Regions from separate parts of the Myxococcus guangdongensis genome, predicted to be linked through region 2. Evidence: riboswitches for the same ligand, from Rfam matches in the RefSeq annotation. Region 2 holds a riboswitch; each other region holds the start of a gene.
What was found. A riboswitch is a leader RNA that binds a small molecule or an ion and turns the genes downstream of it on or off. The one in region 2 is predicted to bind cobalamin.
Positions count from the first base shown of each region.

Region 1: linked by a shared signal. The riboswitch ahead of LXT21_RS31495 (aminotransferase family protein) and the one ahead of LXT21_RS11855 (TonB-dependent receptor plug domain-containing protein) in region 2 are both predicted to bind cobalamin.
Region 3: linked by a shared signal. The riboswitch ahead of LXT21_RS37265 (acyl-CoA thioesterase) and the one ahead of LXT21_RS11855 (TonB-dependent receptor plug domain-containing protein) in region 2 are both predicted to bind cobalamin.

Region 1 covers NZ_JAJVKW010000012.1:36,721-46,650, reverse strand. The annotation lists gene LXT21_RS45500 (adenylate/guanylate cyclase domain-containing protein) at 1-1,099, shown strand, start outside; gene LXT21_RS31500 (MDR family MFS transporter) at 1,106-2,875, opposite strand; cobalamin riboswitch at 3,058-3,272, shown strand; gene LXT21_RS31495 (aminotransferase family protein) at 3,538-4,902, shown strand; gene LXT21_RS31490 (aldehyde dehydrogenase family protein) at 4,899-6,458, shown strand; gene LXT21_RS31485 (acetyl ornithine aminotransferase family protein) at 6,480-7,859, shown strand; gene LXT21_RS31480 (CoA transferase subunit A) at 7,871-8,779, shown strand; gene LXT21_RS31475 (CoA-transferase subunit beta) at 8,769-9,536, shown strand; gene LXT21_RS31470 (thiolase family protein) at 9,562-9,930, shown strand, end outside.
Region 2 covers NZ_JAJVKW010000003.1:577,260-587,189, forward strand. The annotation lists gene LXT21_RS11820 (hypothetical protein) at 1-1,558, opposite strand, end outside; gene LXT21_RS11825 (dipeptidase) at 1,829-3,082, shown strand; gene LXT21_RS45180 (hypothetical protein) at 3,244-4,344, shown strand; gene LXT21_RS11835 (RNA polymerase sigma factor) at 4,389-4,985, shown strand; gene LXT21_RS11840 (tetratricopeptide repeat protein) at 4,982-5,836, shown strand; gene LXT21_RS11845 (DUF7305 domain-containing protein) at 5,833-7,110, shown strand; gene LXT21_RS11850 (FHA domain-containing protein) at 7,184-7,705, shown strand; cobalamin riboswitch at 7,715-7,961, shown strand; gene LXT21_RS11855 (TonB-dependent receptor plug domain-containing protein) at 8,021-9,930, shown strand, end outside.
Region 3 covers NZ_JAJVKW010000016.1:202,198-212,127, reverse strand. The annotation lists gene LXT21_RS37270 (S1C family serine protease) at 1-1,212, opposite strand, end outside; cobalamin riboswitch at 1,332-1,571, shown strand; gene LXT21_RS37265 (acyl-CoA thioesterase) at 1,698-2,117, shown strand; gene LXT21_RS37260 (hypothetical protein) at 2,295-2,981, opposite strand; gene LXT21_RS37255 (hypothetical protein) at 3,154-3,636, shown strand; gene LXT21_RS37250 (6-phosphofructokinase) at 3,778-4,875, shown strand; gene LXT21_RS37245 (serine/threonine-protein kinase) at 4,909-6,939, shown strand; gene LXT21_RS37240 (tetratricopeptide repeat protein) at 6,936-7,949, shown strand; gene LXT21_RS37235 (sigma 54-interacting transcriptional regulator) at 7,980-9,878, shown strand.

The DNA.
Region 1 (9,930 bases), on a different contig from region 2:
GCTGACCGCGTGCGGCGTGCCCGTGTCGCGCGCCTCCATCGTCCTCTTCACGCTGCACCCGCTGCTGCACGCGAAGAGCTTCCGCTGGCGCCCTGGACATGACGCCACCTCGGAGGTCCATCCCCACGGCCTCCAGCACCTCCCCGCGTTCTCGAAGAGCCCCTTCAAGGCCCTGCGTGAGGGACTGCCCGTCATCCATCGCCGCCTGGAGCAGCCACTCCCGGACGGCGACTTCCCCATGTTCGCCGAGCTGCGCGCCGAGGGGCTCACCGAGTACCTCGCGCTGCCGGTGTGCTTCAGCGACGACTCGCGTCACGGTGTCTCCTGGGCCACCTCCGCGCCTGGGGGCTTCACCGATGCGCACCGTGCGCTGCTTCACGAACTGCATCCCATGCTGGAGCTGGTGATGGAGGTCTTCGCGCGCAAGGACATGACGGGCGTGCTGCTCGACACCTACCTGGGTCGAGACGCGGGACGCCGTGTCCTCCAGGGACAGATTCGACGCGGCGACGGCGAGACGACCTCCGCCGTCATCTGCCTGAGTGACCTGCGCAGCTTCACCGTGCTGTCGGACGCGCTGCCTCGCGACGCGCTGCTGGAGCTGCTCAACGCCTACTTCGAGACGATGGTCGGCGCCTTCCACTCGCACGGCGCGGAGGTGCTCAAGTTCATGGGCGACGCCGTGCTGGCCATCTTCCGCATCGACGAGCATGCGCTCGTGGAGGACCGCTGCGCCGCCGCCGCGCGCACCGTCCATGATGCGGTGCGTGCCAGCGAGCAGGACAATGCCTCACGCCGCCGCAAGGGTCTGCCCACCTACGAGTTCGGAACGTCCCTCCATGTCGGCGACGTGATGTACGGGAACATCGGCGCGTCGGACCGGCTCGACTTCACCGTCATCGGCCCCGCTGTGAACCTGGCCAGCCGCATCGCGGGCCTGTGCGCGGGGCTCAACGAGCCCGTGCTCCTCTCCGAGTCCTTCGTCTCCCACTACCGTGGCGATGTGAAGGACCTGGGTCACCACCCCGTCAAGGGCGTACCTCATCCCGTGCGCATCTACACGCTGGACTCGGAGTCCTCCGCGCTCACCGCCGCGTGAGCCGATTCACTCCGATGGCGCCGGTACCCGCGCGCGCCCGCGTTGCAGGGGCTGCTCGGGCAGCTTCAGCGTCACCAGGAACGCGAGCAGCGCGACGAAGATGGCGCAGCGGTACACCGCCTCCACCGCCCGCGTGAAGGACTCCTTCAGCGCCAGCGCTGTCCGGTCGACCGCCTCCAGCGCTCGCTGTTCCTTTGCGTCCACGTCGGAGACATGCTGCTCGCGTGGGGCCGCATCGCTCTCCCGCGCCCCCGGGCTCTGAAGAGTCTTCCGCTCGGCCTCCAACTCCGCGCGCACGCGCTCCTTCACCTTCTCCGCCTGGAAGGCCGACTGTGCCGGGCCCGCCTCGCTTCCCCCAACACCCGGCACCGCGGAGGCCAGCTCCGCGCGCAGCTTCGGCGGCAGCCCCTCCGTGGCGCTCGCCACACGGGTGCCCAGTTGATGCGACAGCGTCGTCGCGAACACCGCGCCCAACAACGCCACACCCAACGTCATCCCCAGCTGACGGAAGAACGTGGCCATCGCCGTGGCCACGCCGATGCGCTGCGGTGACACCGCGTTCTGGATGGCCAGCGTGTAGAGCGGAATCGACGGTCCCAGGCCCACGCCGACCAGGACCATCTTCACGGTGACCTCCGTCTGCGTCGACGTGGGCGTCAGCGTGAACCCCATCACCGTGAAGCCCACCATCAACACCCCCAGCGAGCCCAGCATCAGCCCCTTGTACCGGCCGATGCGCGACACCAGTTGCCCGCTGAGCACGTTGCCCGCCACCACGCCCAACGTCAGCGGTGTCAGCGTCAGCCCCGAGTGCGTGGCCGACAGCCCCACCACGTTCACCATGAACAACGGCAGGAACACCACGCCCGACAGGAACACCGCGCCGATGATGAACACCGCCACGTTCCCCAACGCGAACGTCCGGTCCTGGAACAGCTTCAAGTCCAACAGCGGCTCCTGCGCCCGCGTCTCCTCGCGCAGGAACAACACCGTCCCCATCGCCGCGAGCGCGAACAACCCCAGCACCTGCCACGAACCCCATGCCCATCCTCCACCGTGCGCCACCTGCTCCGCGCCACGTCCCAGGCTGAGCGCGAGCAACAGCGGCACCACCGCCAGCGCCAGCAGCACCGCGCCCGTCACATCCAGCTTCCCGCGCGAGGCCCCCGGAGGCTTGAGCGCCGGCATGCGCAAGAGCACGAGCGCGAGCGCCACCGCGCCCACCGGCAGGTTGATGAAGAACACCCAGTGCCATCCCAGCCGGTCCGTGATGAAGCCCCCGGCCAGCGGCCCCACCACGCTCGACAGACCGAACATCGCGCCGAACAGGCCCTGGTACTTGCCTCGCTCGCGCGGCGGATAGAGGTCCGCCACCACCGACAGCGACGCGGTGAAGAGCGCCGCGCTGCCCACTCCCTGCACCGCGCGATACAGGATGAGCGTCAGCGTCGAGCGCGACACGCCGCACAGGAAGCTGCCCAGCAGGAACACGATGATTCCCGCCGCCAGCACCGCGCGCCGGCCCAAGAGGTCCGACAGCTTCCCCCACACGGGCACCATCATCGTCGACGCGACCAGGTACGACGTCGTCAGCCACGGATAGAGCGCCGGAGAGATGCCCAGGTCCGCCTGGATGGAGGGGCCCGCCGTGGCCACAATCGTCTGGTCCAGCGCCGCGAGCAGCAGCCCGAGCAGCGCACCCGACATCGTGAACACCTTCTGTGCGCGGGTGAACGTGAAGGGCGCGGCAGCGGTGGTCGCGGCGGACGGAGCCATAGTCTCGGGGCGTCCTCCGACGCGGAGGGCCACCGATGAAGGTGACGCCTGCGCACGGGATGCGCCAGCGCTCATGCACGGCAGGTTGCTCGTCGAACATCCGTGAGCGCACAGCGGACGTCGCGTCCATGCGCGTCGAGCGCGCACCGGCGCTTCGCTTGACAGTCCGAAGAGGCGAACAGTACATACCGCCCCATGTTGGTGCCCGGACCTCGGTCCGAGCTTAAAAGGGAACCCGGTTCGATTCCGGGGCTGCCCCGCAGCGGTAAGTGAGAACGAGCCTCGTCATCCGCACTGGTTCCCTCGGGGAGCTGGGAAGCGACGAGTCGTAGGAAGCCGGCCCTCAAAAGCCGAAGCGCTCACGAGCCCGAAGACCTGCCCGCATCCGGCCGTGGGAGAAATCCACGGACGGTTTCGACCTGGAGCCGCGTGGGACGGCCGGAAGGTTCGAGCGGCGCTCGTGCCTCGACGGGCCCTCACGCACGCTCGACTTCTCCGACCTCCATCCCCCGTGTCTCCAGTCGCCCGTGGGGGCGAAGGTCGGTCCGTGGGCTCCAGTCGGAGCCTGGTGTGCGCTCACGCGTGCATCGCGACTGCCCTTCTTCCACGCGGGAGCCCTGTCGGGCGACCTCCGGTCGTCCGCGCTGCGTGGAGGACGGACGATGCGGGAAGAAGCCAGGCACACGGTGCGCTACCCCCAGGGGAACGTGCTGCTGCGCAATCTCGCGCGCGACTTCCCCGTGGTGACGCACGGTCAGGGCGTCCACCTCTTCGACGCGAGCGGCAAGCGCTACCTGGACGCCTCCGCCGGCGCGCTCGTGGCCAGCGTGGGCCACGGCAACCGCGAGGTGGCGGACCGCATCCACGAGCAGCTCCTGCGCGTCGCCTACGTCAACGGCACCCACTTCACCACCGACGTCACCGAGGAGCTCGCCTCGCGCCTGTGCGCCCACGCGCCCCAGGGGCTCACGCGCGCCGCGTTCCTCGGCTCGGGCTCCGAGGCGGTGGAGGCCGCGGTGAAGTTCGTCCGCCAGCTCTGGGTGGAGCGAGACGAGCCCCAGCGCGGCAAGGTCATCGCGCGCGTGCCCGGCTACCACGGCAACACGCTGTACGCGCTCTCGCTGTCGGGCCGGCCCCACTACAAGACCTTCTTCGGCCCCATGCTGGCGGAGGTCGTCACCACGGCCGCGCCGTACCCGTACCGCTCCGGCCTGGAGGACTACGCGCGCGACGGCGCCGAGCACTACGCGCGGCTGCTCGAGGAGACGATTCGCCGCGAGGGCCCGGACACCATCGCCGCCTTCATCGCGGAGCCCGTCATCGGCTCGTCCGCGGGCGCGTCGCCTCCGCCGCCCGGCTACTTCGAGCGCGTGAGCGCCGTGTGTCGCGAGTACGGCATCCTCACCATCGCCGACGAGGTGATGTGCGGCTGTGGTCGCACCGGCCGCTTCTTCGCCAGCGACCTCTACGGCTTCACGCCGGACGTGCTGGTGCTCGGCAAGGGCATCAGCGGGGGCTACGCGCCCTTGAGCGCGCTGCTCATCCGCGAAGAGCACCTGGAGGAGCTGCGCCGGGGCTCGGGCGGCTTCATGCACGCGCAGACGTACCTCCAGGCGCCCGCGATGACGGCGGCGGGGCTGGCGGTGCTCGACTACTACGAGCGGCACGACCTGGTGGCCCACGCCGAGCGCGTGGGCGCGCACCTCCAGCGACGGCTGCGCGAGGCGCTGGGCACGCTGCCGCACGTCGGCTCCGTGCAGGGCGTGGGGCTGATGGCCGGCATCGAGCTGGTCGAGGACATCGCGAGCAAGCGCCCCTTCCCGCGCGCGCGCAAGGTCATCGAGCGACTGCTCGCGGCGCTGTTCGAGCGAGGGCTCGTCCTCTGGTCCAACACGGGCCACGCGGACGGGACGAACGGGGACCTGCTCATGGTCGGCCCCCCGCTGGTCATCACCGAGGCGGAGGTCGACGAGCTGGTCGACACGCTCGCCCGCGGCATCCACCACTTCTTCCAGGAGGCGTCATGAGTTTCCGCATCACCTACTCGGTGCTGGAGGCGGACCTGTCCGCGCTGCACGCGCAGTTCGACGAGGCGCTCACCGCCGTGCGCTCGAAGCTGGGCGGAGAGCTGCCGTCGTGGCTCGGGGGCGAGGCGTTCCGGAGCGGAGACCTGCTTCAGAGCCGCAACCCGGCGCGGCCGGACGAGGTGCTCGTGTCCGTGCACCGCACGCCCGTGGCCGAGGTGGACCGGGTGGTGCGCGTGGCGCGCGAGGCCCAGCGCGGCTGGGGCGCGACGCCGTGGCAGGAGCGCGTGCGCATCCTCCGCCGCGCCGCGGACCTCATCTCCGAGCGGCGCATGGCGCTGTCCGCGCGCATGACGCTGGAGGTGGGCAAGAGCCGCCTCGAGTCGCTCGGTGACGTGGAGGAGTCCGCGGACCTGCTGCGCTACTACGCCGGTCAGCTCGAGCAGGCGGAGGGCTACTCGCGGCCCATGGCGCGGCTGTCCCCCAACGAGGACACGCGCAGCGTGCTGCGGCCCTACGGCGTCTTCGTCATCATCTCGCCGTTCAACTTCCCGCTCGCGCTCGCGGCGGGGATGAGCGGCGGCGCGCTGCTCGGCGGCAACAGCGTCATCCTCAAGCCCAGCGAGGAGACGCCCTGGTGCGCGGAGGGCCTGTACCAGGCGCTCGCCGACGCGGGCCTGCCTCCCGGCGTCTTCCAGGTCGCGCACGGCGAGGGCGAGACGGTGGGCGCGGCGCTGGTGCGCCACCCCGGCATCGACGGGGTGTCCTTCACCGGGAGCAAGGCGGTGGGCATGGAGCTCCACCGGCAGATGTCCACGGGCCGGGTGCGGCCGTGCCTCCTGGAGCTGGGCGGGAAGAACCCGGCCATCGTCTGTCGCGACGCGGACCTGGAGGCCGCCATCGAGGGTTGTTTCCGCTCCGCCTTCGGCATGTCCGGCCAGAAGTGCAGCGCGCTGTCGCGCATCTACGTGCACGAGTCGCTGTACAACGCGTTCACCGATGGCCTCGCCGCGAAGGCGCGCGCCGCGCAGGTGGGGGACCCGTCGCTCGCGTCCGTCTTCACCGGCCCCGTCATCAACGCGGCGGCGGTGAAGCGCTTCGAGCGCGCCGTGGACGAGGCCCGTCAGGACGGCGCGGTGATGGCCGGCGGTGGACGTCCTCGCCTGGATGCGGCGCTCGCGAAGGGGTACTTCGTGGAGCCCACGGTGGTGGCGCTGTCGCACGGACATCGCCTCATGCGCGAAGAGCTGTTCCTGCCCTTCGTCGGCGTGACGCGCTTCTCCACGTTGGACGAGGCGCTCCGGCTGGCCAACGACTGCGACTACGGCCTCACCGCCGGCATCTTCAGCCGCGGCGACGAGGACGTGGAGCGCTTCATGGCCCAGGCCGAGGCGGGCGTCCTCTACGCCAACCGCCGCACGGGCGCGACGACGGGCGCGTGGCCCGGCGTGCAGTCCTTCTGCGGTTGGAAGGGCAGCGGCGGGTCCGGCAAGGGCGGCTGCGGCCCCTACTACGTCGCTCAATTCATGCGCGAGCAGGCGCAGACACGGATGGGCTGACGCCCTCGACAGGAGACCTCCATGACCATGCTCCATCCCGAAGTGAAGACCGCCCTGCCGGGGCCGAAGGCGCGCGCCATCATCGAGCTGGACCAGCGCTTCAGCTCCCCCTCGTACATCAAGGAGTATCCGCTGGTCGTCGAGCGCGGCGAGGGCCCCTGGGTCCACGACGTCGACGGCAACCGCTTCCTCGACTTCATGGCGGGCATCGCCGTGGCCTCCACGGGCCACGCGCATCCGCACGTGGTGAAGGCCGTCCAGGAGGCCGCGGGCCGCTTCCTGCACATCTGCGGCACGGACTTCTACTACGACGCCTTCTCGAAGCTCTGCGCGCGGCTCGCCAGCTACCTGCCCGAGATGGGACCCAAGAAGGTCTTCCTCACCAACTCCGGCACGGAGGCGGTGGAGGGCGCCATCAAGCTGGCGCGGCACCACACGCGCCGCCAGTACATCGTCGCCTTCAAGGGCGGCTTCCACGGGCGCACGTACGGCGCCATCTCGCTCAACTCGTCGAAGGTGGCCCAGCGCGCCTTCTTCGGGCCGCTGCTGCCAGGCGTCATCCACGTCCCCTACGCCAACCCGTACCGCTGTCCCAACGGCTGCGCGCCCCAGACGTGCGGCGACGCGTGCAACCCGGCCCTGGCGCTGGAGCGCGAGTGGTTCGTCAACCACGTGGACCCGCGCGAGGTCGCCGCCATCTTCGTGGAGCCCATCCTGGGTGAGGGCGGCTACGTGGTGCCCCCGAAGAGCTTCCTGACAGAGCTGCGCCGCATCTGCGACGCGCACGGCATCCTGCTCGTGTTCGACGAGGTGCAGTCGGGCATCGGCCGCACCGGACACATGTTCGCGGCGGAGCACTTCGGCGTGATGCCGGACATCCTGCTGTCCGCCAAGGGCATCGCCTCCGGCATGCCGCTGGGCGCCATCATCGCCAAGGAGTCGGTGATGACGTGGCCGCGCGGCTCGCACGGCAGCACCTATGGCGGCAACCCCGTGTGCTGCGCGGCGGCGCTCGCCACGCTGGACGTGGTGGAGGGGCTGCTCGACTCCGTGCGCGCCACCGGGGCGCTGCTCCAGCGGGGACTGCGCGAGCTGCAGACGCGGCACCCCGTCATCGGCGACGTGCGCGGCGTGGGCCTGATGGTGGGCGCGGAGTTCGTGGACCCCGCGACTCGGGAGCCCGCGAGCGCCTACGTGGGCGAGCTGGAGCAGCTCGCGTTCCGCAAGGGCCTGCTGCTGCTGTCGTGTGGCAAGTCCACCATCCGCTTCGCGCCGCCGCTCATCATCGGTGAGCACGAGGTGGCCGTCATGCTTCGCATCCTCGAGGAGTGCCTGCGGGAGCTGTCGCTCGACGTGTCCAAGGTCGCGCCCGCCCGGGTCGCGGCGGGGGTGAAGCTGTGAAGCCTGGGGCCGTGGACAAGCGCTGCTCCATGCGCGAGGCCATCTCGGCCAGCGTGAAGGACGGCAGCTCCATCGTCATCGACGGCTTCACGCACCTCATCTGCTTCGCCGCGGGCCACGAAATCATCCGCCAGGGCGTGAAGGACCTCACCGCCATCCGGCTCACCCCGGACCTGGTCTACGACCAGCTCATCGAGGCGGGCGCGGTGAAGAAGCTCGTCTTCAGCTGGGCGGGCAACCCCGGCGTGGGCAGCCTGCACGCGCTCCGCCGTCGCAGCGAGGCGTCCTCCACGGAGCGGCTGGAGCTGGAGGAGTACTCGCACTTCGGGCTGCTCTCGCGCTTCCTCGCCGCGAGCGCGGGCCTGCCGTTCTGGCCGCTCGACAACTACCAGGGCGCGGACATCGCACGGGTGAACCCCGCCATCAAGACGGTGCGCTGTCCGTACACGGACCGTGAGCTGGCCACCGTGCCCGCGCTCCATCCGGACGTGGCCATCATCCACTGCCAGCGCGCGGACATGGAGGGCAACGCGCAGGTGTGGGGCCTGCTCGGCTCGCAGAAGGAGGTGGCCTTCGCCGCGCGCAAGGTCATCGTCGTGGCCGAGCAGATCGTCCCCACCGAGGTCATCCGCAAGGACCCCAACCGCACGCTGGTGCCCGGCATCATCGTGAGCCACGTGGTGCACGAGCCCTGGGGGTGCCACCCCAGCTTCGTGCAGGGCTTCCATGACCGGGACAACGACTTCTACGTGAAGTGGGAGGACATCTCCCGCAAGCCGGAGACGTATCGCGCCTGGCTGGAGGAGTTCGTCTACGGCGTGAAGGACCGTCAGGGCTACCTGGCGAAGCTGGAGACGGGGTTGCTCGACACGCTGCGCGCGAAGGCTCGCGTCTGCGAGGGGGTGGACTATGGGTACTGAGAGTGTTTCCACCGCCTCCGAGCGGATGGCGTGGCGCGCGGCCCAGGAGCTCCACGACGGCGACGTCGTCTTCGTGGGCATCGGCCTGCCCAACCTCGCGTGCAACCTGGCGCGGGCCACGCACGCGCCGGGCCTGTTCATGATCTACGAGTCCGGCGCCGTGGGCGCGATTCCCGAGCGGCTGCCCGTGTCCATCGGCGACCCGTCGCTCGTCACGGACTCGCTGGCGGTGGTGGGACAGGCGGACATCTTCCAGTGCCTGCTGCAGCGCGGGCTCATCGAGGTGGGCTTCCTGGGCGGCGCGCAGGTGGACCGGTGGGGGAACATCAACACCACCGTCATCGGTGACTACGCGAACCCCAAGGTGCGCCTGCCCGGCAGCGGCGGCGCGTGTGAAATCGCGGTGCACGCGCGGCGGCTGCTCATCGTCATGCGCATGGGCAAGCGGACCTTCGTGGAGAAGTGCGACTTCATCACGAGCCCGGGCCACCGGATGAACGGCAAGACGCGCGCGGAGCTGGGCCTGCCCGGCGGTGGACCCACGCGCATCATCACCGACCTGGGCGTGCTCGACTTCGACGCCACCGGCGAGGCCGTGCTGTCCGAGGTCTACCCCGGCGTGACGTCCGACCAGGTGCGCGCCGCCTGTGGCTGGCCGCTGCGCGTCGCCGACTCCGTGCGCACCACGGGCGAGCCCGACACGTCCGTGCTGTCGCTCCTGCGCGAGCGACTGGACCCGCAGCGCCTCTATCTCTGAACGCACCCTCCTGGAGCCCCTTGTCATGACAGAGGCCTTCATCGTCGACGCGGTCCGTACCCCCATCGGCCGGTTCCGAGGCGCGCTCAAGGGCGTGCGACCGGATGACCTCGCCGCGCACGTGCTGCGCGCGGTGCTCGAGCGCAACGCGCTGGATGGCGCGCGGGTCAACGAGGTGTTCCTCGGCTGCGCGAATCAAGCGGGCGAGGACAACCGCAACGTGGCGCGCATGGCACTGCTGCTCGCGGGCCTGCCGCACTCGGTGCCCGGCGTCACTGTCAACCGCCTGTGTGCCAGCGGCCTGGAGGCCATCATCCAGGGCTGCCGGATGATTCGCCTGGGCGAGGCGGACATCGTGCTCGCGGGTGGCGTGGAGTCGATGACGCGCGCGCCG
Region 2 (9,930 bases):
CGCTCTCGACCAGGATGAGCAACCCGCCTGCCTGCGACGTCTTCGACGTGGCCAGGAAGCCCTGGAAGAGGGCCAGGTATTCGGCCCGCTCCCGGGTGGTGTTGTTGGTCGTGTCGATGATGATGGCCCCGAGCTCTCGCTGGGACACGAAGGGCGTCTTGACGATGTTGATGGGGTTGGGCGCGCCGTCGAAGACCAGGACGCGAGTCCCCGTCTTCTTGTCCAGGGATGCGTAGAGCTCTTCATGGTCGAGCTCGAAGTAGGGCGCCCAGGACAGGATGGGCATCGACTCGCCCTTGGCTCCGCCCTCCGCGAACAGCCAGTTCGAGTACAACATCCCGAACATCGTCGCCGACCGGAGCGCGGCCATGCCTGAAATCAGCGTGGCCTTCTTGAGGACCAGCCTGCCGTTCACCTCGACCGCTTTGTCGCCGTCTCCCTTGGAGGGCTTCTTCGACGGCTTCAGGTCCGGCTCGTCGTCCTCGTACTCGGACTCCGACCCATAGCCCGTGTCCTTGGGCTCCTTCTTCCGCTTCTTCTTGGGGGCCTGGACCCGGGGGAGCACATCCCGGAGGTCGTAGGCGACCTGGGCGTTCACGAACGTCCACGAGCAGTCCACGGCGCCGCCGTTGTAGGTGCCGAGGAGGTCCGCGAAGTTCGCCGCCGTGGCCCCGTTCGGCCGGTTCGTCAGGGCATGCAGCGCCGACATCAGGCGGTCGAGCGCGGCGAGTTGAGCATCCCCATAGCCTTCCAGGGACTCGATGAGCTTGATGATGGGCGGCTTCTTCGAGGGCACCACCTTGGGGATCACCTTGAGCATCGCGGTGATGAAATCCCCGGTGAAGTCGAGCGCCTCGTTGATGGCCTCGGCCCCGAGGGTGGGCGGCAGCAGTCCCGGGTCCAGCCGGATGCCGTTGGGGATGTCCGCGAGCGTGGGGAAGACCGAGCCGAAGCCCTCGCGCGAGACGACCTCGATGCCGATGCCCCGGGCCCGGATGGCGCGCGTGAGCCGCGCTCCGAAGACGCACTGGATGATTCGCCACTGGCCCTGGTTGTTCAGCTTCGAGGGGAAGGCCTGCGACTCGTTACCGAGGATGCACAGCATCGGATAGCCGTGAATCTGCCAGCCGGGGCCCCGCTCCATCGGGAGCAGGGTGCCTCCCTCGACATGGAAGGTCTTGCCCTTCTGCGTGAAGGTGTCGAGCACCGCCTGGCACACGGCCCGCTTGGACAGGATGGCGATGTCGCTGAGCGGGACGGGCAGGTCGGCGCACCCCTCCTCGAACAGGGCGAGCAGCGCGTACAGGTCGCCCTCGTTGCCGAGCCGCTGTCGTCCACCGCCCTTCGAGGAGGTATCGACCGGCTTGCCCCGGCCCAGCACGAAGCCCGGGCTGTACGAGCGGGGGTAGGACCGATTGTCCAGGTCCGCCCCCAAGGAGAACCTCGTGAACGGCACCATCGAGTTCGCGGACGCGATCATGACCCGGTGCAGCCATTCGAGGTCGTAGGTGATGTTGATGCCGCCTGCCTCTTGCGTTGCCGTGATCTGCCACAACATCGACCGGCTCCTTGTCTCCTCCTCGGACGAGGGCGGGTGCGCATGGGGGGAGCGCACTGCGTCCAGAGGGGCCAGGCCGGATGTTGTGCATGCGTCACGCCAGGGCTGATTTCGCTCGGGAGAGCGCGGAGAGGTGCCCCTCGCCGAGCCTTGTCCGAGGGGCGTGCGTCGCGCCCGGACGCAGGTTCGTCCTGGCGAGACGCGGCTTCAACGCATCCCCTCTCCGTGGAAGAGTGCGCCCACCTGTCCCGCCGTCCCGAGGTGCCTTGCGTGAACCGCTCCGTCCTCGCCGCCCTGGTCGTCCTGGGAACCCCCCCATCGCTCGCCGCCGAGCCCGCGCCCGTCTCCGCCAAGGCCCGCGCCATCCATGACTCGGCGCTCATCATCGACACCCACGTGGACACGCCCCTGCGCATGCTCAACGAGGGCTTCGACGTGGGCTCCAAGCCGCCCAATGGCCAGGGCCACCTGGACCTGTCGCGCGCGCGGGAGGGCAACCTGGGCGCGGCCTTCTTCTCCATCTGGGTGGAGCCCAAGGAGTACGCCGGCCGCTATACGCACCAGGCGCTGCGCATCATCGACTCGGTGCACACCGCGGTGGAGCGGCACCCGGACCAGATGGTGCTCGCGCTGTCGTCGAAGGACATCGTCGCCGCGCGCTCCGGCAAGCAGAAGAAGCTGGCCACGCTGCTCGGCGTCGAGGGCGGCCACGCCATCCAGAATGATTTGGGCGTGCTGCGCGACTTCTACCGGCTGGGCGTGCGCTACATGACGCTCACCTGGTCCAACACGAACGAGTGGGCCGACTCGTCCGGCGACATCACCGACACCTCCGTGAAGCACCACGACGGCCTCACCGACTTCGGCCGCGACGTGGTGCGGGAGATGAACCGGCTGGGCATGCTCGTGGACATCTCGCACGTGTCGGACAAGACGTTCTTCGACACGTTGAAGGCGACGCGCGCGCCCGTCATCGCGTCGCACTCGTCCGCTCGCGCGCTCACGGACCACCCGCGCAACATGACGGACGAGATGCTCAAGGCCGTGGCCGCCAACCGAGGCGTCGTCATGGTGAACTTCTTCTCCGCCTTCGTCGACGACGACTTCCGCAAGGGCTACGCCGCCATGTCCGAGGAGCGCGGCGCCGCGCTGGCCGCGGTGGAGGCGAAGCACAAGAACTCCGACCCCGTGACGCGCTTCCGCGCCCAGTCCCAGGCTGGCTGGGAGTGGGCCGCCAAGGTGCCGCGTCCTCCGCTCAAGGCGGTCATCGACCACATCGACCACATCGCCAAGGTGGCCGGCGTGGACCACGTGGGCCTGGGCTCGGACTTCGATGGCATCAACTCCGCGCCGCAGGGACTCGACTCGGTGGCGGACCTGCCGCGAATCACCGAGGCGCTGCTCGCCCGGGGCTACACGAAAGAGCAGCTCCACAAAATCCTGGGCGGCAACCTCCTACGGGTCTTCCGCGACGCGGAGGCCGTCAGCCGCGAGCTGCGCTCACCCCCGAGCGTCCAGCGCTGACTCCACGCAGCGCGAGGGCAGCCGGCGGCACGAGGGGAAGTGTCGCCTGTTCGCTCGGGATTGCAGGCGCGGCGCGTCTTTTCCGATGCACCTGCTGTGCAGCGGGTCCGGGGAACCCGGGGGCTTCCTTCGGCCACACGCGAAACGCTAGCCTCGCGTTCATGGCATCGGGCGTCGTGTTGATTCGGCTGGGGCTCGTCGCCGCCCTGTGCCTGGGCGTGGAGGTTCGCGCGGAGCACGGCGGCGGCGCATGGCTGGCCGTGGCGCGCATCGCCTCCGAGGAGGACGGCGCCCTGCTCGAGCGCGTGCGCGGACAGAGCAGTGATTTGCCCGTGGAGCTGCGCGCCATGCCGGGACCTTCACTGGAGGGCCCACCCCAGGACCAGTGGCGCTCCGCCGTCGCGCTCGCGGACGCGCACCAGGCCCGCGCTGTCCTCTGGTTCCAGCGCTCCGGCGCCGAGCTGCGCGTCCACTTCGCAGAGCCCGGCAGCCGTCACCTCTTCGTTCGCACCGCGAAGTTGGAAGGACACCCCGGCGCGCTCGAGTGGTCCGCGGGCGCCGAGGCCGTGGCGCTGGTGGTGCGCTCCGCCCTGCGCGCGGTGGAGGCGGGCACACCCCTGGGCGAGGTGGTGGAGGTTCCCGCGCCGCCCGCGCCCGTGCTCGAGCCCACGTCCGGGCCCGTCGTCGTGCCGCCGGAGCTGTGGACCTATCCGCCGGCCTCGAAGGACTCACGCTCCCTGCGCTGGCAGGTGCTGGTGGGCGGACTCGCCGCGCTGGATGGATACACGGACTCCGGTCACCAGGGGCTGTTGATTGGCTCGGGGTGGGAGTTCCCCTCGGGGCGGCTGCGGCTGCTGCTCTCGCTGAGCCTGGCGCGCATGCTCCCGGATGGGCGCACCGACGTGAAGCTGGAGCAGTACTCGGGCGGGCTCTGGTGGGACTTCCCGTTGCTGCAGGTGGGCGAGCTGCGCTGGGGTGTGGGCGCGGGAGCGGGCCTGCTGCTCTTCGGCCGCAGCACGGAGTCGCACTTCCCGGGCATCCAGGCGGCCAATCCGCGCTTCATCCCCGCGCTGCTGGTGGGGCCCGACACGTCCCTGCGGTGGGGCTTCTCGCGGCTGCTCGCCGTGGAGCTGTCCGTGGCCGCCGACGCGGCGGTGGGGCGGCCCGAGCTGGGTTACTCCGAGAACGGAAACTTCGTGCCGCGAAATCAGGGCTGGGCCGTCCGGCCGAGGGCGTCCCTGGCGCTGGTGCTGCTGCCATGAGCGGTGATGACCCGTTTTCGCCTCGACCTCCCTCCATGGGGTCGATGACGAGCACGGGTCCGGAAGCCATCGGCAGGGCACGACCTGGAGTGGACCCGCGCATCCAGGCGGCCATCCAGGGACGCAAGCAGGCCGCCGAGTCCTTGTTGTTGGAGCTGTTGCCCCGGGTGCGCAACCTGGTGCGCTACCTGGTGCACGGCGACGGGGACGTGGAGGACATCGCCCAGGAGTCGCTCATCGCGCTGCTGCGGGGCCTGCCCTCGTACCGGGGCGAGGGGCAGTTCCACTCGTGGGTGGACCGGGTGGTCGCGAGGACCACCTTCGCGTGGCTCAAGCGCGCCCGGGGCAGCGAGGCGCGCAGGGGCGAGGAGCCGGCGGAGCTGATGGCGGTGCCGTCCGAGGACGCGCCGCCGGACGAGTACGTCCACCGCCGCCGCATGGTGATGTTGCTGGACCGTATCCCCGACGAGCAACGGCATGCGATGGTGCTGCACCATGTGCTCGGCATGAGCGTGCCGGAGGTGTCGGACGAGCTGGGGATTCCCTTCGAGACGATTCGCAGCCGCCTGCGGCTGGGTCGCACGGCGCTGCGCGCGCTGGCCACGGATGCGGGTGGCGCTCCGGAGGGAGGTGCGACATGAGTCGGCTCGTGGATGAGGACGGGCCGAACGAGCTGCTCGCGCCGCTGGATGACGGCCCCGGCCCCGCGCGCCGGCTGTCGCGGCAGAAGTCCACCGCGCTGGTGCAGGCCGCGCTCCTGGCCACCCTGGACGCTCCGTCGTCGCCGCCGCGTCGTCGACACCGGCCGCACTGGTGGATGGGCGGGGCGCTGCTCGTGGTGGGTGCCGCGGCGGTCGCGACCTGGCAGCTGTCGGGTCGCGAGGCGCCCGCTGCTCCGGAGGACACGGCGGTCATCGCTCCCTCACCGCCGATGACGCCCCGCGCCGAGCCCGTCCCTCGGGAGCCCGAGGCGGTCGCGCCGGAGCGGTCCGCGCCGTCGGGGCCCGAGGCGGTCGCGCGAGAGCGGTCCGTGCCTTCAGTCCCCGATGCGGTCACCCTGGAGCCCATCGCTCCGGTGAAGCCCCGGAGCAGCGCGCCGTCCGCCGCGCCCGCGCCGGAGGACCTGCTTCGCCGGGCCAACGAGCATCGCGCCACCGGACAGTGGAAGGCGGCGGAGGCGCTCTACCTGCGTGTCATCCGGGCCGAGCCGCAGGGCATGTCCGCGTACGTCGCGCGCGTGGCCTCGGGGGCGTTGAGGCTGGAGCACCTGGGCGATGCGCGCGGGGCGTTGCGCCAGTACCAGGAGGCCCTGAAGGGATGGCCCGGGGGCCTGTTGGAAGAAGAGGCGAGCCACGGTGTCACCGAGGCGCTGCGCGCGCTGGGTGAGCGGGACGGCGAGGTGCGCGCGTTGGAGGCCTTCCTCGCGCGTCATCCCGACTCGCCCCATGCCGTATCGGCCCGGAAGCGGCTGAAGGAGGTCTCAGGTCGATGAGTCGCGCGAACGTGTCGCCGTGGAAGTCCGGGGCGAAGGTCCTCTGCGTGCTGGGGCTGGTGGGCGCCTGGAGCGCGTGCCAGGTGAAGGACCCGGTGGCCTTCATCGAGACGCCGCGCAACGACGCGGGGCCGGTGGCCTCGTCCGATGGCGGACCGACGACGGGCGAGGGCGAGGAGCCCACCGATGACCACGCCGCCTTCTGCGCGTCCACGGGGCCGCTGTTGTTGGTGGGCGACAGCCTCACGGGCGCGAAGGTGTGCAGCGGGCACCTGGCCGAGCGGGCCTTCCGCCATGCGCTGTGCTCGTGCGAGCGGCTGGCCTTCAGCGCGTCGCTCACCACGGATGCGTTCAAGAGCTCGCTGGGCAAGTACGTGCCGGGAGGCCAGGGCGGCGCGGTGGCGACGAACGGCGGCGTCGCGGCCAACGACACGCTGACGATTGGCGGCGGGCTGAGCGCGGGCGGCGCGGACGGCATCCTGCTGGGGCGCGGCCTGTCGGTGGGCGGTGGGCTGTACAGCGGCGGTCCGCTCAGCGGCAACGTGTCCGCGCGGGTGACGGGGGACGCGTGGGTGCGCGGTGACGTGGGGCTGGCGTCGCTGGACGTGGCGGGGAAGCTGGCGGTGCCCGCGGAGCGCAGCATGTCCGGCGCGGTGACCGCCGCCGAGGTGCTTCGCGAGCCGGTGGACTCCGTGTCGCCGTGCGCGTGCGGGGACACCGCGTCGGTGGTGGACATCCAAGGACTCATCGCCAACCACGCCCGCGACAACCACAACGCCGTCATCGACCTGGAGCCCTCGGCGCTGCAGGGCTTCACCGGCGAGCGCACGCTGGAGCTGCCGTGCGGGCGCTTCTTCCTGACGGGCATCGAGGGTCAGGGCCGGCTGAACCTCGTGGTGCGCGAGCGCACGGCGCTCTTCGTGCAAGGCAGCGTCGTCATCGGCGAGCGGCTCTCCGTGGAGGTGGTTCCGCCGGGGGAGCTGGACTTGTTCGTGGGCGGCGACATGACGGTGGCCGGACAGCTCATGCTGGGGTCCGTGGAGGCGCCCGCGAAGGTGCGCGTGTACGCGGCGGGGACGGGAACGCTGGGAATCTCCGCGGGCAGCGTGCTCGCGGGAAACCTCTATGCACCCGGGGCCACCCTGACGCTCAGTGGCAACGCGGAGGTGTTCGGCTCCGTCTTCGTGCGGCACATCGAGTCCTCGGGTGCGCTGGCGCTGCACTACGATTCGGACATCCTCTCGTTGGGGAGCGCCTGCGGGCCCGTGGAGTGATACAGGGGGGTGGACAGGGCGCGGGGGCGTGCACAGGTTTGCGTGCACACCTTCCCGGCCTGGAGGGCTCGTCGTGCTCCACCGTTTGTCCTCGCTGATGTCCCGGCTCCAGGAGGACCGCGAGGCCTTGCTGCGGGATGTCGGGTGGCCCGTGCTGGTGTGGGACTCCATGCCGAGCCGACCGCGCGCTGTGGCGCAGCTGGAGCCGCCGACGCTGAAGGTGCCGATTCCCTCGAGAGGCGTGGAGCCCGTGGTGTTCGAGCTGTGTCCGCGCTTCCCCGGGCGAGGGCCCGAGGTGATGGTGGGCCGCAGCCCCGAGTGCGACATCGTCCTGCCCGAGCCCACCGTGTCGCGGCAGCACGCGCGCTTCCGTCCGGAACCGCACACCGAGGTGTGGAGCGTGACGGACCTGGAGAGCCACGGCGGCACCTTCGTGGAGGGGGTGTTGATTGTGCCGGGGCGCTCGACGCCGCTGTTCAGCCAGGCCTCGCTGCGACTGGGGAGCGCGCAGGTGGTGTTCCTGCAGGCGAGCGCCTTCGAGTCCTACGCGCGCTCGTGCCAGGTGTCGTCCCGGGTGCGCTTGACGCGCTGGTAGGCAGCTCCTAGAAGGGGTGCGCCCTTGGGTGCCCATGTCGGGCTTTCAAGAGGGAAGCCGGTGCGATTCCGGCGCGGTCCCGCCACTGTGAATGGGCAGCCCTGAGGTCAGGGCCGGGGACTTCGGTTGTCGCCACTCCGGCGGTGTCCAGGCGGACGCTCCGGGGGAAGGCGGAAGCCCCCTTCCAGCCAGACGCGTCGTGCGCCTGGAGCTGGAGTCCATCAGCCAGGAGACCTGCCCGAGGGTGCGGACGTGTCGCGTGGCGACACGGGCGGATGGCCTTCTCTCTTCGATGGAGAGAGCGGAAGGCGGAGCATGCGGCGCACCTTCCTCGCCGGGCACCTGGTGTGTCTGGCGCTCAGCCTGCCTTCCGGAGCGCACGCGCAGGCGTCGGAGGACGCCGTCGTGCCCGCGACGGTGGTGCGAGGCAAGGCGCCGCCGCCTCCGGACTCGCCCGAGCGCCGCGACCCCACCGGCGCCATCACCGTCATCGACGCCAGCGAGCATGCGGGCGAGGCCCGGGACACGGCGGAGCTGCTCGTGGGCTCGGTGGGGCTCGCGGTGCAGGACTCCGGCGGCTACGGGCAGAGCAAGAGCCTGGTGGTGCGCGGCGCCGCGTCGAACGGGGTGTTGGTGTTCCTGGATGGAATCCCGCTCAACGGCGCGGGTGGCATGGCGGACCTGTCGCAGGTGCCGGCCGCGTTGGTGGAGCGGCTGGAGGTGCTGCGCGGCGGCGCGGGGGCGCGCTATGGCTCGGGAGGGCTCGGCGGCGCGGTGAACATCGTCACGCGCGCGCCGTCGTCGCACGTGCGAGCCAGTGGGGAAGTGGTCTACGGGAGCTGGAACACGGCGCTGGGGCACGTGGCCGTCACCGGGCCGCTGTTGGATGGGAATGCGCTGGTGCTGCTGCACGCGGGGCGCTCCGATGGGGACTTCGCCTACGAGCTCGATGAGCTGCCCGCGGTGCCAGACAACCCCGTCACGGCGGAGGCGCGCGCGCGCAACGACGCGAAGGGGGGCGGCGTGCTGCTGCGGTATCGGCGGCGGCTCCCGGGCGGCTCGCGGCTGGATGTGTTGTCCGAGCTGTCGCTGGAGGACCGCGCGATTCCGGGCACGGTGCAGAACCCCCAGTCCGCGGGGCGACAGGATTTGGACCGGCTGTCCTTGGGCGTGCGGTGGTCGGGGACGCAGGCGAGTGCGAGGGGGTTCTTCCGTCGCGATGGTCTGGAGGTGACGGGTGGACTGCTGGGCGCGGGTGGGCCGCAGCGGCATGTCGTGGGCGGAGTGGAGCTGGAGGGGCGGACGCTGCTCGGGGGCGGGCACGCGCTGACGGCGACGGTGGCGTCGTCGGGGGAGCAGGTCACCCAGGCGAAGGGCGCGCAGTCCGCGAGCTGGTGGCGCGGCAGCGTGATGGTGATGGACGAGTGGGCGCTGGTCGACGAGGTGTTGAGCGTCGTGCCGTCGCTGCGGTTCGAGCGGGTGGGGCCCTACTGGCTGTTCTCTCCGAAGCTCGGCGCGTGGTTGTCATTGGGCGGCGGTGTGGGGATTCGCGCGAACGCGGGACAGTCGCATCGCGCGCCGTCGTTCCTGGAGCTGTACATCCGGCAGGGGACGTTGTTGCCCAATCCGGGGTTGAGGCCCGAGCGGGTGCTCTACGCGGACGCGGCGGTGGTCTGGGATTCCCAGGCGATGGTGGCGGGGGCTCCGCGGTGGAGTGTGACGGCGGGCGGCTTCGCGGCGCTGTACGAGGACCTCATCGCGTACGAGCTGTATCCGCCGATGATGGCGCGGCCGTACAACTTCGACGCCGCGCGGGTGTGGGGCGCGGAGCTGGAGGCGGAGGCGCGGCTGTTCTCGTGGCTGTCGGCGAGCGGTGGCTACACGTGGCTGCGCACGCAGAACCGATTGGGAGACCCGCGCTACTTCAATCAGGACCTGCCCAATCGGCCGCGGCAGAAGTGGGTGGGGCGTGTGCGCGCGGGGCCGGAGTGGCTCAACGCTCGCACCGAGGTGCTGTATCAGGCCTCGCAGTTCGTCAATCGCACGGGCACGCGCTCACTGCCATCGCGCACGCTGTGGAGCGTGGGAGCCTCCAGCACCTTCCTGCACCGGCCGGAGGTGACGCTGTCGGTCGAGGTGAAGAACCTGCTCGACGCGCGGGTGCAGGACTTCACCGGCTTCCCGCTGCCAGGGCGCGCGGCGTACGCGACGCTCGCGGTGTCGCT
Region 3 (9,930 bases), on a different contig from region 2:
CACCAGGTCATAGAGCCCCGGGAAGCGCTTGTACGCGCGCAGGCACATGGCGGCGCGCACGGGCAGGCCCCCCACGTCCACGAACTCGGAGCTGCACCGGAAGTTGGTGACGTCCTCGCGCGAGGCCTCCACCGTGTCCGGGTCCTGCGAGGACAGCGCGGTGTAGAGCGCGGAGAAGCGCAGCGCGCCCAGCTCCTGGCTGGAGGCCTGCTGATGCAGGAAGGCCACCACGCCGGTGCGGTGCCGCGAGGACAGGTAGATGTCCTCCTCGGACGAGCACTGGTAGTTCGTCACGGTGTACGGCACCTCCGGGTCGTGCGGCGTGTCGCCCCAGCACTTGAGGAACGGAATCCACCGGCCCGGGACGTGGTAGCTGCCCAGGGTCTGCTTCGGCAGCGAGGCCGCGAGCATCTGCTCGGTGAGCCGCTGCTGGTTGTCGATGAGCTGCGCGCGCACCGTCTCCAGCAGCGCGGGCGTCGCGTCCGGCGCCATCTTCAGCGCCCGGCCGAGCAGCGTCCTCGCGCGGTGCACCGGGACCAGGAAGCCCAGCTGGTTGCCCATGGTGGCCACGTTGACGCCCACCACGGTGCCCTGCCCCGTCAGCGTGGGGCCTCCGCTCATGCCGGGGTTGATGGCGCCGCTGAAGTGCAGGCGCTCGTAGAGGGAGTCCTGGATGAAGCCGTTGTAGGTGCCCTCGACGATGGTGGTGCCCAGGTCATGGGGGTTGCCCATGGCGAACAGGCGCGCGCCCTGCGGCGGCTCGCGGTCCTCCAGGACGAAGAAGTCCTTCACCGGCTCGTCCATCCGGATGACGGCCAGGTCGTGGACCACATCCACGTCGACCAGGCGCGCGGGCACGGGCTCCCCGCCGGTGCGCAGCACGAGCTGCGCGGTGTAGTCCTCCGGATGGAGCACCACGTCGGAGACCACGTGGTAGTTGGTGATGGCGTACCCGTCGGCGGAGACGAAGAAGGCGGAGCCGATGGAGGAGCGCGTGCCCGAGCGACGCTCGATGATGCGCACCTGGGCGACGCGGTTCTGGATGCGCTGGAAGAGCTCGTGGGTGGCCGGAGGCAAGCCCGCCGGAGGAGGCTCGGGCGCGGGAGCGGGCACGGCGTCGGGTTGGCTTCGGACGGTGGAGGGCGCGCCCGGTTCCGATGGGGCGACGGCCGGCGCCTGCCCCAGCACGGCGACGAGGAGGAAGACGAACATGGATGCGGCGCACGCTATCCCAGCGCCGCGCGCGCGTGGGTACCGAGTGGAGAGGGCATGAGGGCTCCGGTGCGCTCGTCGACCCACCTGCCCTGTTGGCGACGCGCCGGGCAGCGGGTAGGGTCCGCCCCGCCCGAGGTGCCTCATGGGGGTCCATGGGGTTTAGCAAGGGAATCCGGTGCGAATCCGGAGCTGCCCCGCAGCGGTCAGTGGGAACGAACGCCGTCGAACACACTGGTCCTCGACTGACGAGGGCTGGGAAGGGACGGCGCCTAGGACGCCAGCATGCGCCGCGATGCGTGGCGGGTGGTGGAGCAAGCCCACGGAGCCCGAAAACCTGCCTCGAGCCCTCCTGGGACGCGGACAGCGCCCCGGGTGGCGCTTCGCCCCCGACCTTCGCGGGAAGGTCAGGCCATCCATCGCGGCCCACCGCCGCCGTCGGAGGTCTTCACGTCCGGGGCGGCCCGTGGGCCAGGAGTCCATCCATGAGTCCGATGCAGCCCTCCCTCCCCTCCTCCGCCACCGAGACCCGGATGGTGGACATGGTGTTCCCGGATCAGACCAACCACTACGGCACCCTCTTCGGAGGTCAGGCCCTCCGGTGGATGGACATGTCCGCGTTCATCACCGCCAGCCGCTACACGCGCCGCACCGTCGTCACCGCCTCCAGCGAGCGCGTGGACTTCCACATGCCGGTGCAGCAAGGGCAGCTCGTGGAGCTGGTCAGCCGCGTGACGGCCACCGGCCGCACCTCCGTCACCGTGGACGTGGAGATGTTCGCCGAGGACCTGCTCACCGGCGCGCGGGAGCTGTGCACCCGGGGGCGCTTCGTGCTCGTCGCGCTGGACGAGCACCGCAAGCCCACGGCCGTGCCTCCGCTCGCGCCCGAGCCGAGCGCGGGGTGAGGTGAAGCACGGAGTATGAAGACGCGCCGGGGCCGATTCCCCGGGCTCCGGCGCGGATCTCAGGAGGTGGCGTCACGCGAGGCACGCGTGGAGTCGCCTCGCCTCCGATGCGGCCCGCTCGCGGCGCCACACAGGGCGCCATCCGGTCGACTCACCGATGCTCGGTCCGCGCGGCGGTCACGACTCGGAGGCCATCCGACCCGCGCGCCCTCGGCGCCACGCCGCGTACGACGCCACCAGCGCACCGGCCAGGGCTCCCGCGAGCGCGCCCAGCACGCGCCGGGGAACCGCGCCGGGCGTCGTCGTCGGCTCCAGGCGGAAGGTCTCCAGTGAGGCGCGGACCCCCGGGGCCAGCCGCTCCCAGCGCACCGCGGGCGCGCTCACCACCACCACCGCGTGCCGCCCCTCGGACGCGAGCCCCGCCACCAGCACCGTGCGCGTCTGCCCCGCGTCCCGCAGCGTCCCCAGCACCTCCACGCGCGGCGCATCCCCGCCAATCCGGTCCACCCGCTCCGGCGACAGCACCACCCCCAGCTCCCGCTGGAAGTGCTGCATCACCGCCGACGCGAAGTCGTCACGCTCGGAGGGGCTCGCGGAGAAGCTCCGCTCCACCACCGACACCAACATCGTCGCCGCCTCCGGCCCTTCACCATCGGCGAGCGCCGCGGACAGGGACCTCGGCGTCTCCGCATCCAACGTCACCGCCCCCGCCACCGAGCCCGTGTAGGGCTCCCACCGCACCATGTGGAACCCCTCGGGCGGACGCAGCACGTAGCCGTCGCGCCGCAGCTCGGTGCCGAGCGCGCCCGACAGCAACAACCACCCTCCTGCGGCCACCCACGAGAGACTCACACCGCGCAGCATAGGCCCCCCGCGCCCCCGACGCGGCCACCTCGCGCGCACCGCACGAACCCATGGATACCCAGAAGACACGGCTTCACAGGCCCAAGGCCCACCGTCCCGGCGCACCACGAAGTCAGCGCTCGCACGCCTTCGTTGTGACATCCCCGTCGGGCGCGGGTAACCTCGCGCCGAGATGAATCCTGCAGCCCGGGTGGAGATGGAGGCTCGCGCCGACCGAGCGCTGCGCCGTGGAGAGCTCGTCGAGGCGCTCGACCTCTACGAGGCGCTCATCCTGGCCTTCCCGGATGACAGCTCGCTCGCGGACAAGCTCGCCAACCTCCGCGAGTCCCTCCAACCCCTGGAGCTCCAGAAGCTGGAAGCCTCCCGACCGCCCGAGGAGCCGGAGCTCCCGCTCGGTCCCTCCTCACCCGCCCAGGAGGGTGAGCGCCTGTTCGCCCTGGGGGACTACGTCGGAGCCGCCGCCGCCTACCGCCGCGCCCTCCAGGAGCGCCCCGACAACGAGCTCTTCAAGGAGCGGTTGATCGAGGTCTACCGGATGGCGAAGGAGATGCCCCTACAGTCTCCGACAGACAAGGCGCTGCCCAAGGCGCCCCAGCCCCGGCTGCAGGCCCTGTTGGACCGGGTCGCCTCTCGTCGCCGCCTCAAGCGGGACTGATGGAAGCTCGCGTTTCCACTCGGAAATCCGATCCATGAGGTGATTCGCGCGTTGCACCCCGGCGCGGGGGCCTCCTATCATCAGGTCCGACGTCCCTGTCATGGTGGGCACTCCTGCCTCTGACACCCGCGTCCGACCCCTATGGCCCGTTCACTGAGACTCGGAGTCCTCACCGGTGGCGGAGACTGCCCCGGGCTCAACGCGCTCATCCGCGGCCTCGTCAAGCGGGGCACGCACGAGTTCGGCCACGAGTTCGTCGGCATCGAGAACGGCTACATGGGCCTGGTGGAGCCCGACCTGACGCGTCCCCTCACGGAGGAGGACACGCGCGGCATCCTCCCCAAGGGCGGCACCATCCTGGGCACGTCCAACCGCGCCAACCCGTTCCTCTACGCCTTCAAGGAGGGTGGACGGTGGGTGGAGCGCGATGTGTCCGACGACGTGCTGCGCCGCTGCGAGGCGCTGAAGCTCGACGGCGTCATCGCGGTGGGCGGCGACGGCACGCTGTCCATCGGCCACCGGCTCAGTGAGAAGGGCCTCAAGGTGGTGGGCTGTCCGAAGACCATCGACAACGACTTGAGCGGCACGGACCAGACGTTCGGCTTCGACACCGCGCGACTCATCGTGACGGAGGCGTTGGACCGGCTGCACTCCACGGCGGAGGCGCATGACCGGGTGATGCTGGTGGAGATCATGGGCCGGCACGCGGGCTTCCTCACGCTCGAGAGCGGGCTTGCTGGCGGAGCGGACGTCATCCTCATCCCGGAGATTCCCTACCGGGTGGAGTCCATCGTGGAGAAGCTGCGCCGCAGGGCCACGCGCCGCCGCAGCTTCTCCATCATCGCCATCTCCGAGGGCGCCTTCCCCGTGGGCGGCACGCTGGCGGTGCTGGACAAGGCCGAGGACCTGCCCGGGCGCGGCGTGGTGCGGCTGGGCGGCTCCGGCAAGGTGTGCGCGGACCTGCTGGCGCAGCACCTGGACGCGGAGATTCGCGTGAATGTGCTGGGCCACCTGCAGCGCGGGGGCAGCCCGAGCGCGGCGGACCGCGTGCTCGCGACGCGCTATGGTTGCAAGGTGCTGGACCTGGTGCGCGATGGACAGTGGGACCACATGGTGGCCCTGCGCGCGGGTGAAATCGTCGCGGTACCGCTGAGCGAGTCGCGCAAGGAGCGCCGGGTGGATGCTTCCGGCGAGCTGGTGCGCTTCGCGAAGAGCATGGGCATCAGCTTCGGGGACTGAGGGAGGGGGAAGGCACTTTTCGCCGCACACGTCATGACGCTCGTCGGCCGCCATATCGGTCGCTATCGCATCCTCGAGCAGCTCGGCTCGGGGGGCATGAGCGTCGTGTACAAAGGGCTCGACACCGCCCTGGATCGTGAAGTGGCCGTGAAGGTGCTGCACCCCCATCTGGCGGGCAAGGACGAGTCGCGGCGGAGGCTCGCGCGCGAGGCTCGCGCGGTGGCCAAGCTGCACCACCCCAACATCCTCGAGGTGTTCGACTTCTCCGCCGCGGACGCGCAGGACGCGTTCATCGTCACCGAGTACATCCGCGGCCAGACGCTCAAGACGGTGCTCGACGAGGGGCCGTTGGATCCGCCGGAGCTGGCGGCCATGGTCATCCACGAGCTGGCCGCGGCGCTCGCGCATGCCCACGAGGCGGGCGTCATCCACCGCGACTTGAAGCCCGAGAACGTCATGGTGCGCGAGGACGGCATCCTCAAGCTCATGGACTTCGGCATCGCCCGGCTGCTCGACATCGAGGAGCGGATGACGGTGACGGGCACGCTCGTGGGCTCGCCCGCGCACATGTCCCCCGAGATCATCGAGGGGCTGGAGGCCGGCCCCGAGGCGGACGTCTTCAGCGTGGGCATCATGTTCTACGCGGCCATGACGGGCCGGCTGCCCTTCTCCGCGCCCAACACCACCGCCACGCTCAAGCGCATCCTCGACGGCGACTACGAGGACCCGCGCCGCCGCGTCCCCTGTCTGTCGGATGAGCTGGCGGACATCTGCGCGCGCTGTCTGCAGAGAGATCCCCAGCAGCGCTACCCGGACGCCGGCAAGCTGCGCGACGCGCTCGCGGATTATCTGGCGGGCCTGGGCTTCGCGCGCGTGGGCGAGGAGCTGGTGTCGTTCTTCGCCGACCCGCCGTCGTACCGGAAGCTCGCGCGCCAGCGCATCGTCGCGTCGCTGCTGGAGCGCGGTGAGCGGCTGCTCGCGGAGAAGCGCACGCCGCGCGCGCTCGGCTGCCTCAACCAGGTGCTGGCGCTGGACGCGCAGAACGCGCGGGCGCTCGGGCTGCTCAAGGGCATCCAGCGGGCGCAGCGCGCGCGGAAGTGGCGACGGCGCGGCATCCGGCTCGCGGTGGGGCTCGCGTCCCTCACGGCCGTGAGCATCGGCGGCTACAAGCTCTACCACGCACCCGCCGACGCCGCGTCCCATCCGCCCGAGGCGAGCACCCCCTCCACGCTCCCCTCCATGACGTCTGGAGGCAACGAGCAGAGCGGCTCCCTGCTCTCGAACATGCTCGGCGGACAGGGCGGCAAGGCGCTCTCCTCCACTGACGTGTCCGGTTCGAGGGCCACGCCGCCAGACTCGAGCCTGAACCCCGGCCCGCGGGTCGAGCCGCTGACAGGCCGACCCGAGAACTCGCGCGGTGTTGCGTCGAAGACCCAGCTCACCGAGCCCTCGGGCTCCCGCGTCGCCCCCTTGTCTCCGGCGCCCGGTGGCCCCTCCCCACGTACGGGAGGCCCTCGCGCGGTGGGCGGCACCCGCGCCGTGGACGACGCGCGCGCGGTGGGCGGCCCCGGTGAGGAGCGCGTCGCCGGACGGCAGCCCGGGTCGAAGAAGGTCGTCGCCACCATCCTCGTGCGCCCCTTCGGCATCATCCGCGTGGGCGACGGCTCGCCGAGCGCCCAGGCCCTGTCGAAGCACGACGTGGAGCTGCCTCCGGGGCGCCACACCGTCACCATCTCCTGCGACTACTGCCTGGACGTGAAGGAGGACATCGAGGTCCTGTCCGAAGGCGAGAACCGCTTCCACCTGGGCGCCCAGCCCAAGCCGTCACCGCTCTCGCTCGAGTACACGCCCGCCGAGGCCACCGTGCGCGTGGGCGACCAGGTGCGCACCGCGCGAGACAGCATCCAGCACCCGTTCGAGATTCGCGCGCCGCGCGGCCCCGCGGGGTTCCTCCACACCGTCGCGGTGGAGATCTCCCACCCCGGCTACAAGACGGAGCGCCGCGTCGTGCAACTGCGCCCGGGAGAGCCGACGCTCGTGGCCGGGAGCCTGTCCCCCGAATGAACCGTGGGCTCGCGCTCATCTCGCTCTGGCTGGTGCTGTGGACGCCAGTCGCCTCGCTCGCGCAGGAGGACACCGGCGACCCGGAGGTGACGGCCCTGCGCGCCAGCTTCGAGTACGGCAAGTACGCCGAGGTCGTGGACCGCGCCGGCGCGCGCATCGACCGGGGCGGGCTGGGCGAGGACGAGCTGGTGGAGCTGCACAAGCTCGCGGGCTTGGCCGCGTTCAACCTGGGCCGCACCGAGGAGGCCTCGCGCCACCTGCGCGCCCTGCTCCGGTTGGACCCCGACTTCAGCCTGGACCCGTTCGTCGTCCCGCCCCCCGCGGTGGCCTTCCTGGAGGGCATCAAGGACGACATGACCAACGAGCTGGAGTTCCTGCGTCAGGAGCGCCGGCTGCGCCAGGAGCGCGAGAAGGCGGAGACCGAGCGCCGGGAGCGCGAGCGCGTGGAGGCCGAGGTGCTGCGCCGCCGCGCCGAGGAGCTGGCCAGCCAGGTCAACGTGCGCACCGTGGAGAAGCGCAACTTCCTGGTCAACTTCGTCCCGTTCGGCGCGGGCCAGTTCCAACAGGGCCGCAACAGCCTGGGCATCGTCTTCGCCGCCACCGAGGGTGTGCTCGCGGTGACGAGCATCATCTCCTACTTCGCCTACGAGTCGCTCTTCGAGGAGCGCACGCTGGAGCTGGACAACGTGCTCGACGACGATGGTCGGGCCTCCATCACCATCCGCTTCATCCCCACCAGCCGCGAGCGCCAGCGCGACACCTGGCAGCTGCTCAAGCTGGCCTCGGCCGCGGGCTTCTACACCATCTACGCGCTGGGCGTGGTGGACGCGCTGTACCACCACGAGGACCAGGTGGTGCGCACCACCGTGGAGACGCGCGAGCTGCCGGCGCGGAACACGCCGCGCTCCGAGGTCCTGACTCCCCGCGCCACGTCGCCGCGCACCACCGCGCGCGTGGGCGTGTACCCCACCTCCGGGGGCGGCGGCGTCGCCCTCTCCCTCACCTTCTGAGCCCCTCAACCTCCAGGTATGTGAAGCCCTATGGCCAGCCTCACCGTCCGCAGTCCTGATGGCAAGGTCCGCGAGATCGCCCTGCACAAGCGCATCACCAGCATCGGCCGCAGCGCGGACAACGACATCGCGCTCGACGACCCCGGTGTCCCCGACAGCGCCCTGCACGTCACCTTCGACGGCACGCGCTACGAGGTGGGCACGCTGGGCGCCACCGTGCAGGTCAACGGCAAGAAGCGCGACACGCACGCGCTCGCCACCGGCGACGTGCTGCGCGTGGGCGGCACCGAGCTGAAGTTCTCCCGCGAGGATGCCCCGCGCGCGCCCCCGCCCTCCGCGCTCACCCCGACGACGCACCGCGAGGCGACGGCGAGACAGGACACGTCGGACTCGCACACCACGGAGCTGCCCGGGGTGCCCGGCCGCGAGCTGGCCATGCTGCGCCGGCTCACCGCCTTCAGCGAGCGGCTGCTGGCGCTCTACGACGTGGAGCGCATCCTCGAGAGCCTGATGGACGAGGCCATCGAGGTGACGCGCGCCGACAAGGGCTTCCTCATCCTGATGGAGAGCGGAGACCCGCGCGTGAAGGTGGCGCGCAACGTGGCGCGGGAGAACATCGAGGACGCGGTGGAGAAGCTGTCCGACTCCATCATCGCCAAGGTGGTCAAGGACCAGCGGCCCCTCATCGTCGCGGACGCGGTGGACGCGCCCGAGTTCAAGGCCAGCGAGTCCGTGGTCAACCTGCGCGTGCACTCGGTCATGTGCGTGCCGCTGATGCACAAGGGCGACCTGTTCGGCGTCATCTACGTGGGCAACGACCGGCTGGTGAACCGGTTCGAGCCCAAGAGCGCGGACATGCTCACCATCTTCGCGGCGCAGGCGTCGCTCGTCCTGCAGAACGCGATGCTGGTCAATGACCTCAAGCTGGACAACACGGAGCTGCGCCGCAAGCTGGAGGACCAGCGCTACGGCGACATCGTGGGCGCATGTCAGGGCATGCGGGACGTCTACAAGCGCATCGACAAGATCGCCCCCACGGACATCTCCGTGCTCATCACCGGCGAGACGGGCACGGGCAAGGAGCTCATCGCCCGCGAGATCCACCGGCGCTCGCCGCGCCTGAAGGGCCCGTTCATCACCATCAACTGCGGCGCCATCCCCGAGAACCTCCTGGAGAGCGAGCTGTTCGGCCACGTGAAGGGCGCCTTCACCGGCGCGGTGGCCACCAAGGCGGGCAAGTTCCAGGCGGCCATCGGCGGCACGCTCTTCCTGGACGAGATTGGCGAGATGCCGCTGCAGCTCCAGGTGAAGCTGCTGCGCGCGCTGCAGGAGAAGATCGTCTACAAGGTCGGCGACAACCGCGGGGAGCCGGTGGACATCCGCGTCGTCGCCGCGACGAACAAGATCCTCGAGGAGGAGGTGAAGCGGAACACCTTCCGCGAGGACCTCTACTACCGCCTCAACGTCGTCACCCTGAAGCTGCCCCCGCTGCGCGAGCGCGGCGAGGACGTGGTGGTGCTGGGCCGGTTCTTCCTCCAGAAGTACTCGCGCGAGTTCAGCTCCCGGGCGAAGGGCTTCACCCCGTCCTCCGCGGTGTCGATGAAGAAGTACGGCTGGCCGGGCAACATCCGCGAGCTGGAGAACCGCATCAAGAAGGCCGTCGTGCTGTCCGACAAGCCGCTGCTGGGCCCGGACGACCTGGACCTCAAGCCGGAGAACCTGGAGCCCATCATGCCGCTGCTCCAGGCCAAGGAAGAGTTCCAGAAGCGTTACATCAACGAAGTGCTCGCGCGGAACAACGGCAACCGGACCAAGACGGCCAAGGATTTGGGCGTGGACCCTCGCACCATCTTCCGACACCTGGAGAAGCTGGAGGCGGAAAAGACCGGCCGGCCGCTGCCTCCCGACGAAAGCGACGAGCTGCTCTGAGGCGGCCCCGGACACACGGCTGATGGATTCGACGACGGCGCGAGCACCCAGG